3 regions of the Streptomyces sp. NPDC002851 genome follow, and region 2 is predicted to be linked to each of the others. Evidence: predicted binding sites of a transcription regulator. Region 2 holds the regulator's gene; each other region holds the start of a gene.
The links. Region 2 encodes HrcA, which represses chaperone genes, less so after heat shock. Its sites were predicted from a motif close to TTNGCACTCNGNNNNNCNGAGTGCNAA; they were not measured.
Positions count from the first base shown of each region.

Region 1 (3,247 bases), on a different contig from region 2:
TGCGGTACGCGGAGGGACGCCGACTGCGCCCGGGCGACATCATCCTGGCCCACTTCCGGGGCCCCGACGAGCTGCGCGGCGCCTCGCTCACCGAGATGACGGCCCGGATGCTCCGCCGTATCCAGACGCAGGGCTTCGCGGTGGCGCGCTTGGAGGACTACCTCTGAGGGGCCGACTTACTGCACCCGTTAAACCGGTTACACCGGTTACGCGCTGCATCGGTTCAAGCCCCGCACCGGTTGGACGGGTTACGTATCCGACCGCAGGGCCGCCTCCCGGTGCCGCCCCGCGCTGTCGCTGATCCGTAGCAGCAGCGCGATCATCACCCAGTTCGCGACCAGCGAGGAACCGCCCTTCGCCAGGAACGGCAGCGCCTTGCCGGTGAGCGGAATGAGCCCCATCACGCCGCCCGCGACCACGAACACCTGCAGCATCAGGGCCGCCGCGAGCCCGGCAGCGAGCAGCTTGCCGAAGGGGTCCCTGGCCAGGATGGAAGTGCGGAGCCCGCGCTGCACCAACAGGGCGTACAAGAGAAGCACCCCCATCAGCCCGGCGAGCCCCAACTCCTCGCCGACCGTGGTCAGGATGAAGTCGCTGCGCCCGGCGAAGCCGATCAGCTCGGGATGCCCCTGGCCGAGCCCGGTGCCGGTGAGGCCGCCGCTGCCGAGGCTCATCAGGGCCTGGGCCGCCTGGTCGGAGATGAGCCCCGGCGGCCGCTGCGCTTCCGGAAGGTAGATCGCGAACGGGTCGAGCCACGCCTGTACCCGGCCCTTGACGTGCGGCTGTGTCGAGCCGACGGCGAGCGCCCCGACCACGGCCATGCCCAGACCGCAGACGATCCAACTGGTGCGCTCCGTCGCGACGTACAGCATCACCACAAAGAGCCCGAAGAAGATCAGCGACGTGCCCAGATCGCGCTCGAAGACAAGCACGAGCAGGCTGATCGCCCAGATCGTGAAGATCGGCCCGAGCTGCCGCCCCGGCGGCAGCCGCACCCCGAACAGCTTGCGGCCGGTCAGCGCGAGCGAGTCCCGGTTGACCGTCAGATAGCCGGCGAAGAACACCGCGATCATCAGCTTCACGAACTCGCCCGGCTGGAAGGAGAGCGAGCCGAGGTAGATCCAGCGCTTGGCGCCGTAGGTGTCGCCGGGAAAGAAGGCCGGTGCCATGAGCAGCACCAGGGCGACGGCCATCGTCAGATAGATGTAGCGCTGAAGCCGCCGGTGATCGCGCAGCACCACCAGGGCGCCGATGCAGATCGCGACGCCGATCACGGACCAGAGCAGCTGCCCGCCCGCGGTGGGCGCCGCGTTCTTGAACTTCTCGGCGTACGTGGCGTCCAGGCGGTGCAGGAGTACGAGACCGAGCCCGGTGAGCAGGGTCGCCACGGGCAGGATCAGCGGGTCGGCGTACGGGGCGAAGCGGCGTACCGCCAGATGGGCGGCGAGCGCGAGCAGCGTCAGGCTGGCGGCGAACTGGGCCAGGTTCACGGGCAGTTGGCCCTGGGTGGCGAACCCCACGCAGGCGTGCCCGAAGGCGGTGATCAGCACGGTGAGCGCGAGCAGCAGCGCCTCGGTCCGCCGGTGTGCGAGCGCGGCAGGGGTGGAATGGGAGGAGCGGGTGGAGCGGGAGACGCTCGCCGAGGCGGGCGCGTCCGCCGCATCCTGTCCGATCTGCCCCGCTATGCGCTGCGCTATCGCCATATGCAGGATGACGTAGAGATACGTCGTGCGGTTCCGGCGTGCACTCCTGGGTCGGTCGGTCTCGTGGACGCCACTTGCCGGTGAATTGGCACTCCGCTTGACCGAGTGCTAATCGCAGTCATAGTCTCGGCTTGGCACTCCCCAGTGGAGAGTGCCAACACAGCGACGGGCAGGTCCGGCACCCGCGACGACGGATCCACCTGGTCGCCACCTCAGACAGTTAACCCCGTGAGATCTCCGAAGGGGGAGGTCGGATCGTGACGACCGCCAGCTCCAAGGTTGCCATCAAGCCGCTCGAGGACCGCATTGTGGTCCAGCCGCTCGACGCCGAGCAGACCACGGCCTCTGGCCTGGTTATTCCGGACACTGCCAAGGAGAAGCCCCAGGAGGGCGTCGTCCTGGCCGTGGGCCCGGGCCGCTTCGAGAACGGCGAGCGTCTGCCGCTCGACGTGAAGACCGGCGACGTCGTGCTCTACAGCAAGTACGGCGGCACCGAGGTGAAGTACAACGGCGACGAGTACCTCGTCCTCTCGGCCCGCGACGTGCTCGCGATCGTCGAGAAGTAATTCACTTCGAAGCTCCACAGGCTTCTGTACTGCGCCCCTGGTCCCCGCGAATTTCACATTGCCGGGTGGCAGGGGCGCAGTTCATTTTGAGAGGACTTGAGAAAGCTCCATGGCGAAGATCCTGAAGTTCGACGAGGACGCCCGTCGCGCCCTTGAGCGCGGCGTCAACAAGCTTGCCGACACCGTCAAGGTGACGATCGGCCCCAGGGGCCGGAACGTCGTCATCGACAAGAAGTTCGGCGCCCCCACCATCACCAACGACGGCGTCACGATCGCGCGCGAGGTCGAGGTCGACGACCCGTACGAGAACCTCGGCGCCCAGCTGGTGAAGGAGGTGGCGACCAAGACCAACGACATCGCGGGTGACGGCACCACCACCGCCACCGTGCTCGCCCAGGCCCTGGTCAAGGAGGGCCTGCGGAACGTCGCCGCCGGCGCCTCCCCGGCCGCCCTGAAGAAGGGCATCGACGCCGCGGTCAAGGCCGTCTCGGACGAGCTGCTCGCCACCGCGCGTCCGATCGAGGAGAAGTCCGACATCGCCGCCGTGGCCGCGCTGTCCGCCCAGGACCAGCAGGTCGGCGAGCTCATCGCCGAGGCCATGGACAAGGTCGGCAAGGACGGTGTCATCACCGTCGAGGAGTCCAACACCTTCGGTCTGGAGCTGGACTTCACCGAGGGCATGGCCTTCGACAAGGGCTACCTGTCGCCGTACATGGTGACCGACCAGGAGCGTATGGAGGCCGTCCTCGACGACCCGTACATCCTGATCCACCAGGGCAAGATCTCCTCCATCCAGGACCTGCTTCCGCTCCTGGAGAAGGTCATTCAGGCCGGTGGCTCCAAGCCGCTCCTGATCATCGCCGAGGACGTCGAGGGCGAGGCCCTGTCGACCCTGGTCGTGAACAAGATCCGCGGCACCTTCAACGCCGTGGCCGTCAAGGCCCCCGGCTTCGGCGACCGTCGTAAGGCGATGCTCGG
Region 1 covers NZ_JBSFUT010000001.1:94,682-97,928, forward strand. Annotated here, with positions in the region: gene ACWD10_RS00535 (polysaccharide deacetylase family protein) at 1-167, shown strand, start outside; gene ACWD10_RS00540 (FtsW/RodA/SpoVE family cell cycle protein) at 249-1,703, opposite strand; gene groES (co-chaperone GroES) at 1,961-2,269, shown strand; gene groL (chaperonin GroEL) at 2,379-3,247, shown strand, end outside.
Region 1: groES (co-chaperone GroES) is a predicted target of HrcA. The motif match lies at 1,789-1,815, and genes of this name have one in related genera.

Region 2 (3,247 bases):
GGTCGGGGCTGTAGCTGCGCATTCGGCCGACGATAGGAAAAGGGAGCGGGGCGTCCGTTACGACACGCCGAAGCGGGTGGCCAGCTCCGCGCGCTGCGTACGGACAAAAGCCGCGTCCACCACCGAACCGTGACCGGGGATGTAGAGGGCGTCCTCACCGCCCAGTTCGAGCAGACGGTCGAGGGCGTGGGGCCAGTGGGTCGGCACCGCGTCCGGGCCCGCCTGGGGGTCGCCGGACTCCTCGACCAGGTCGCCGCAGAACACGATCTCGGGGTCGCTGCCCGGGCCCCGTACAAGAACCACCAGGTCGTGGCCGGTGTGGGCGGGGCCGATGTTGGCGAGCAGCACCTGTACGCCGCCGCCGAGGTCGAGGGTCCACTCGCCGCACACCAGGTGGTGCGGGCGGGCCAGCGCGTCCGCGGACTCGGTCGCGGTGCTCGGATCCATGCCGTGGTGCACGGCGGACGAGGCGAGCTCGTCGCGGCGTGCGGCGAAGACTGAGTCGACGCCCACGGCCGCGTACACCTCGACGCCCGCGAAGGCCGCGGCGCCCATGACGTGGTCGAAGTGCGGGTGCGTGAGCGCGAGATGGGTCACACGGCGGGCCGGGCCGAGCATGGCCTGTGCCTGAGCGCGGATCTCGGCGCCCTCCCGGAGCGAGGACCCGGGGTCGATCACCAGGGCGGAGCGCTCGCCGATGACCAGGCCCGTGGTGCAGTCCCAGACGGGCAGTCGGCGGCGGCGTACGACCGGTGAGAGCTCCTCCCAGCCGGGAACCCGGTCCGGCGCCCCGGTGGAGTGCGGCTGCTGCATACACAGACGCTAACCCCGCGAGCGTGCCCTGGCAGGGCCTGAGGTACCGCCCTTGCCGGGGCCGTACCCCACGGCCGTACACTGGGCGGCGGAAACTGGCACTCGCGCGAGGTGAGTGCCAGAAGCAAGGCGAAGGTCAAGACAAGGCGACGGTCGCGGTGACGGCGGCAGGGAGGTGAGCGCGGATGCTCAGCGAACGCAGGCTCGAAGTGCTGCGCGCCATCGTCCAGGACTATGTCGGCACCGAGGAGCCGGTGGGTTCCAAGGCACTCACCGAACGGCACCGCCTCGGCGTCTCCCCGGCCACCGTGCGCAACGACATGGCGGCCCTCGAGGACGACGGGTACATCGCCCAGCCGCACACCAGCGCCGGGCGGATCCCGACCGACAAGGGCTACCGGCTCTTCGTGGACAAGCTCGCGGGCGTCAAGCCGCTGTCGGGAGCCGAGCGGCGGGCCATTCAGAACTTCCTCGACGGCGCCGTCGACCTGGACGACGTCGTCAGCCGGACGGTGCGGCTGCTCGCGCAGCTGACCCAGCAGGTCGCCGTGGTGCAGTACCCCTCGCTGACCCGGTCGACGGTGCGGCACGTCGAGCTGCTCTCGCTGGCTCCGGCCCGGGTGATGCTCGTACTGATCACCGATACGGGTCGGGTCGAGCAGCGTCATGTGGACTGCCCTGCCCCGTTCGGTGAGACGGCGCTCGCGGATCTGCGGGCCCGGCTCAACAGCCGGGTGGCCGGGCGTCGGTTCAGCGACGTGCCGACGCTGGTGCAGGACCTGCCCGAGTCCTTCGAGGCGGAGGACCGCGGCTCGGTCTCGACCGTCCTCGCGACGCTCCTTGAGACGCTCGTCGAGGACACCGAGGAACGCCTGATGATCGGCGGGACCGCGAACCTCACGCGGTTCGGGCACGACTTCCCGCTGATGATCCGGCCCGTCCTGGAGGCCCTCGAGGAGCAGGTGGTGCTGCTCAAGCTGCTCGGCGAGTCGACCGATTCGGGCATGACCGTGCGCATCGGTCATGAGAACGCCGTCGAGGGGCTCAACTCCACTTCAGTCGTCTCGGTCGGCTACGGTTCGGGCGGCGAGGCAGTCGCCAAGCTCGGCGTGGTCGGCCCGACCCGCATGGACTACCCCGGAACGATGGGAGCGGTACGCGCAGTGGCACGTTACGTCGGACAGATCCTGGCGGAGTCTTAAGGTGGCCACGGACTACTACGCCGTACTCGGCGTGCGCCGCGACGCATCCCAGGACGAGATCAAGAAGGCGTTCCGGCGGCTCGCCCGTGAGCTGCACCCGGACGTCAACCCCGATCCGAAGACGCAGGAGCGCTTCAAGGAGATCAACGCCGCGTACGAGGTGTTGTCGGACCCGCAGAAGAAGCAGGTCTACGACCTCGGCGGCGACCCGCTCTCGCAGGCGGGCGCCGGTGCGGGCGGCTTCGGCGCGGGCGGGTTCGGGAACTTCTCGGACATCATGGACGCGTTCTTCGGTACGGCGTCGCAGCGCGGCCCGAGGTCGCGGACCCGTCGGGGCCAGGACGCCATGATCCGGCTCGAGGTCGAGCTGGACGAGGCGGCGTTCGGCACGACGAAGGACATCCAGGTCGACACCGCCGTGGTGTGCACGACCTGCAGCGGCGAGGGCGCCGCCCCGGGCACCTCCGCGCAGACCTGTGACATGTGCCGCGGCCGCGGCGAGGTCTCCCAGGTCACGCGGTCCTTCCTGGGCCAGGTCATGACCTCGCGGCCGTGCCCGCAGTGCCAGGGCTTCGGCACCGTGGTGCCCACGCCGTGCCCCGAGTGCGCCGGTGACGGCCGGATCCGCTCGCGCCGCACGCTGACCGTGAAGATCCCGGCCGGTGTGGACAACGGCACCCGGATCCAGCTCGCCGGTGAGGGCGAGGTCGGCCCCGGCGGCGGGCCCGCCGGTGACCTGTACGTGGAGATCCACGAGCTGCCGCACCCGGTCTTCCAGCGGCGCGGCGACGATCTGCACTGCACGGTCACCATTCCGATGACGGCGGCGGCGCTCGGCACGAAGGTGCCGCTCGAGACGCTCGACGGGATGGAAGAGGTCGACATCCGGCCCGGTACGCAGTCCGGCCAGTCCATTCCGCTGCACGGTCGCGGGATCACGCATCTGCGCGGCGGCGGGCGCGGTGACCTCATCGTGCATGTCGAGGTGACGACGCCGACGAAGCTTGATCCCGAGCAGGAGCGGGTGCTGCGGGAGCTGGCACAGCTGCGGGGTGAGGAGCGGCCGACCGGGCAGTTCCAGCCGGGGCAGCAGGGGTTGTTCTCGCGCCTCAAGGACGCGTTCAACGGGCGGTAATCAATCAGCCCGTCCGGCGTTTCAGGACGAACGCGTTCAGCGCGATGAACCGAGCCCCGTGGGGGCCGAAATACGCGTGGTGCGGAGGACGTGAAAC
Region 2 covers NZ_JBSFUT010000012.1:113,768-117,014, reverse strand. Annotated here, with positions in the region: gene ACWD10_RS15380 (DUF3097 domain-containing protein) at 1-22, opposite strand, end outside; gene ACWD10_RS15375 (MBL fold metallo-hydrolase) at 58-813, opposite strand; gene hrcA (heat-inducible transcriptional repressor HrcA) at 999-2,015, shown strand; gene dnaJ (molecular chaperone DnaJ) at 2,017-3,150, shown strand.

Region 3 (3,247 bases), on a different contig from region 2:
GTGAGGGGGCTCTGCCCCCAGACCCCCGCTCCTCAAACGCCGGAGGGGCTGATTTCTACCCCGCCGAAAGGTGAACCATGAGCGTCAACGTCCGCATCCCCACCATCCTGCGCACCTACACCGGCGGCCAGTCCGAGGTTCAGGCCGAGGGTGCGACCCTCGCCGAGGTCATCGCGGACCTGGAGAAGAACCACGCCGGTATCGCCGCCCGCGTCCTGGACGACCAGGGCAAGCTGCGCCGCTTCGTGAACGTGTACGTGAACGACGACGACGTCCGCTTCGAGCAGGGCCTGGAGACGGCGACCCCGGACGGTGCCGGCGTCTCCATCATCCCGGCGGTCGCGGGCGGCTGCTGAGCGTCGGGCTCATCGGCCCGCAATACGCAAGGTTCTTGAGAATTGCCCTCTCCGCGCTAAGCGGAGGGGGTAATTCAGCCTCGTGGCGCGCGGTACAGTTGGGCGCGTCCGATTCCCCGTGAGTGTCCCGTGCGTGCTGAGTGTGCCGGGAGCATATGAGAACTCCGAGGAAATCCCGGCCGGAAGCGGCCAATGCATTCCGGCCATTTGCGCCGTATGAGAGCTTTGCCGGGCCCGACTTGCCCTGGCTGGCGGCGACTTCTCCGTATTCTTCCGCTCGGCCGTGCCCAGAATTCTCGTCCGATTGACCTGTTGCAGACGGCAGTTGGACAGATACATTCAGCGGCGGTCGACGCGTTCCGGCGCACACCCCCACCTGTCGGGGGGTGAGGTCTGACCCGGATCCGCGAAGTGCGGGTCTGTGCAAGGGCCAGTAATAGGGGAGTTAGGCATGGCTCAGGGCACCGTCAAGTGGTTCAACGCGGAGAAGGGGTACGGCTTCATCGCGGTCGACGGTGGTGCGGATGTATTCGTCCACTACAGCGCGATTCAGATGGACGGCTACCGCACCCTTGAAGAGGGCCAGCGGGTCGAGTTCGAGATCTCGCAGGGCCAGAAGGGGCCGCAGGCGGACATGGTCCGCGTGACTGCCTGATCGCGCCGACGCGACTGACTGCAGCGACGTGACGAAGGACCCGCATCCCTCCGGGGTGCGGGTCCTTCCGTGCGTACGGGCTCCGGCGCGCCTGCGGCGGTCGTCACCGTACGGACGACGGTCCTCCTTCACCGGAAGCGCCTTGCACTCACCCAGGGAGAGTGCTAATCATTGGCGTTAGCACTCTGCAGGTGAGAGTGACAAAGAAGGACCGGGTCGGTGAGGCCGCCACGCCGGGTGGGGCAAGGAACCACGAGGCAGGCAGGCCGTCCGTCGCGGGCGCCAGCGCGGTCCGGAGCAATCCACCCCAGTCCGGGAGGACCACTTCACATGGCCAAGATCATCGCGTTCGACGAGGAGGCACGGCGCGGCCTCGAGCGCGGCATGAACCAGCTCGCCGACGCCGTCAAGGTGACCCTTGGGCCCAAGGGTCGCAACGTCGTCCTCGAGAAGAAGTGGGGCGCCCCCACGATCACCAACGATGGTGTCTCCATCGCCAAGGAGATCGAGCTCGAGGACCCGTACGAGAAGATCGGCGCCGAGCTGGTCAAGGAGGTCGCCAAGAAGACGGACGACGTCGCCGGTGACGGCACGACGACCGCGACCGTCCTGGCGCAGGCGCTCGTCAAGGAGGGCCTGCGGAACGTCGCCGCGGGTGCCAACCCGATGGCTCTGAAGCGTGGCATCGAGCGGGCCGTCGAGGCGGTCTCCGGCGCCCTGCTGGAGCAGGCGAAGGATGTCGAGACCAAGGAGCAGATCGCTTCCACGGCCTCCATCTCCGCCGCCGACACCCAGATCGGTGAGCTCATCGCCGAGGCGATGGACAAGGTCGGCAAGGAAGGCGTCATCACGGTCGAGGAGGCCCAGACCTTCGGTCTGGAGCTGGAGCTCACCGAGGGCATGCGCTTCGACAAGGGCTACATCTCGGCGTACTTCGCGACCGACATGGAGCGTATGGAGGCCGTCCTCGACGACCCGTACATCCTGATCGCGAACTCGAAGATCGGCTCGGTCAAGGACCTGCTGCCGCTCCTCGAGAAGGTCATGCAGTCCGGCAAGCCGCTGCTGATCATCGCCGAGGACGTCGAGGGCGAGGCCCTGTCGACCCTGGTCGTCAACAAGATCAAGGGCACCTTCAAGTCCGTCGCCGTGAAGGCCCCGGGCTTCGGTGACCGCCGCAAGGCGATGCTGAACGACATCGCCATCCTCACCGGCGGCGAGGTCATCTCCGAGGAGGTCGGCCTCAAGCTCGAGAACGCGACGATCGACCTGCTCGGCCGCGCCCGCAAGGTCGTCATCACCAAGGACGAGACCACCATCGTCGACGGTGCGGGCGACAGCGACCAGGTCAACGGCCGGGTGAACCAGATCCGCGCCGAGATCGAGCAGTCCGACTCGGACTACGACCGCGAGAAGCTCCAGGAGCGCCTCGCGAAGCTGGCCGGCGGCGTGGCCGTCATCAAGGCCGGTGCCGCCACCGAGGTGGAGCTCAAGGAGCGCAAGCACCGCATCGAGGACGCCGTGCGTAACGCCAAGGCGGCCGTCGAGGAGGGCATCGTCGCCGGTGGTGGCGTGGCCCTGCTGCAGGCCTCCTCGGTCTTCGAGAAGCTGGAGCTCGAGGGCGACGAGGCCACCGGTGCCGCCGCCGTCAAGCTGGCCCTCCAGGCCCCGCTCAAGCAGATCGCCGAGAACGCCGGTCTTGAGGGCGGCGTCGTGGTGGAGAAGGTCCGCAACCTCCAGGCCGGTCACGGTCTGAACGCCGCCACCGGTGAGTACGAGGACCTGATCGCCGCGGGCGTCATCGACCCGGCCAAGGTGACCCGTTCCGCGCTGCAGAACGCCGCGTCGATCGCCGCGCTGTTCCTCACCACCGAGGCCGTCATCGCCGACAAGCCGGAGAAGGCCGCCGCGGCCGCTCCGGGCGGCATGCCGGGCGGTGACATGGACTTCTGATCCCCGGATCAGCTGTCCTGAGCGTTTTGCTCTGCAAAGGGGCGGTGTGCTTCCCTCTCGGGAGGCGCACCGCCCCTGTTGCTTGATGAGCTTCTCGCTCATGAGCCTTGTGAGGCGGGCGCCTTCGCCGTGCAGGGGCGTCCGCCTCGGTGCTTGAACTTGCAAGGACGATGTACGTGAACACGCTCGACTCGGTGATCGTGACCATCAACGATCACTTCTGGACCTGGCTCCTGATCCCCCTCGTGGTCGGCGCCGGTCTCTACTTCACCTTCCGCTCGCG
Region 3 covers NZ_JBSFUT010000002.1:4,350-7,596, forward strand. Annotated here, with positions in the region: gene ACWD10_RS01870 (MoaD/ThiS family protein) at 78-356, shown strand; gene ACWD10_RS01875 (cold-shock protein) at 808-1,011, shown strand; gene groL (chaperonin GroEL) at 1,342-2,964, shown strand; gene ACWD10_RS01885 (alanine/glycine:cation symporter family protein) at 3,141-3,247, shown strand, end outside.
Region 3: groL (chaperonin GroEL) is a predicted target of HrcA. The motif match lies at 1,153-1,179, and genes of this name have one in related genera.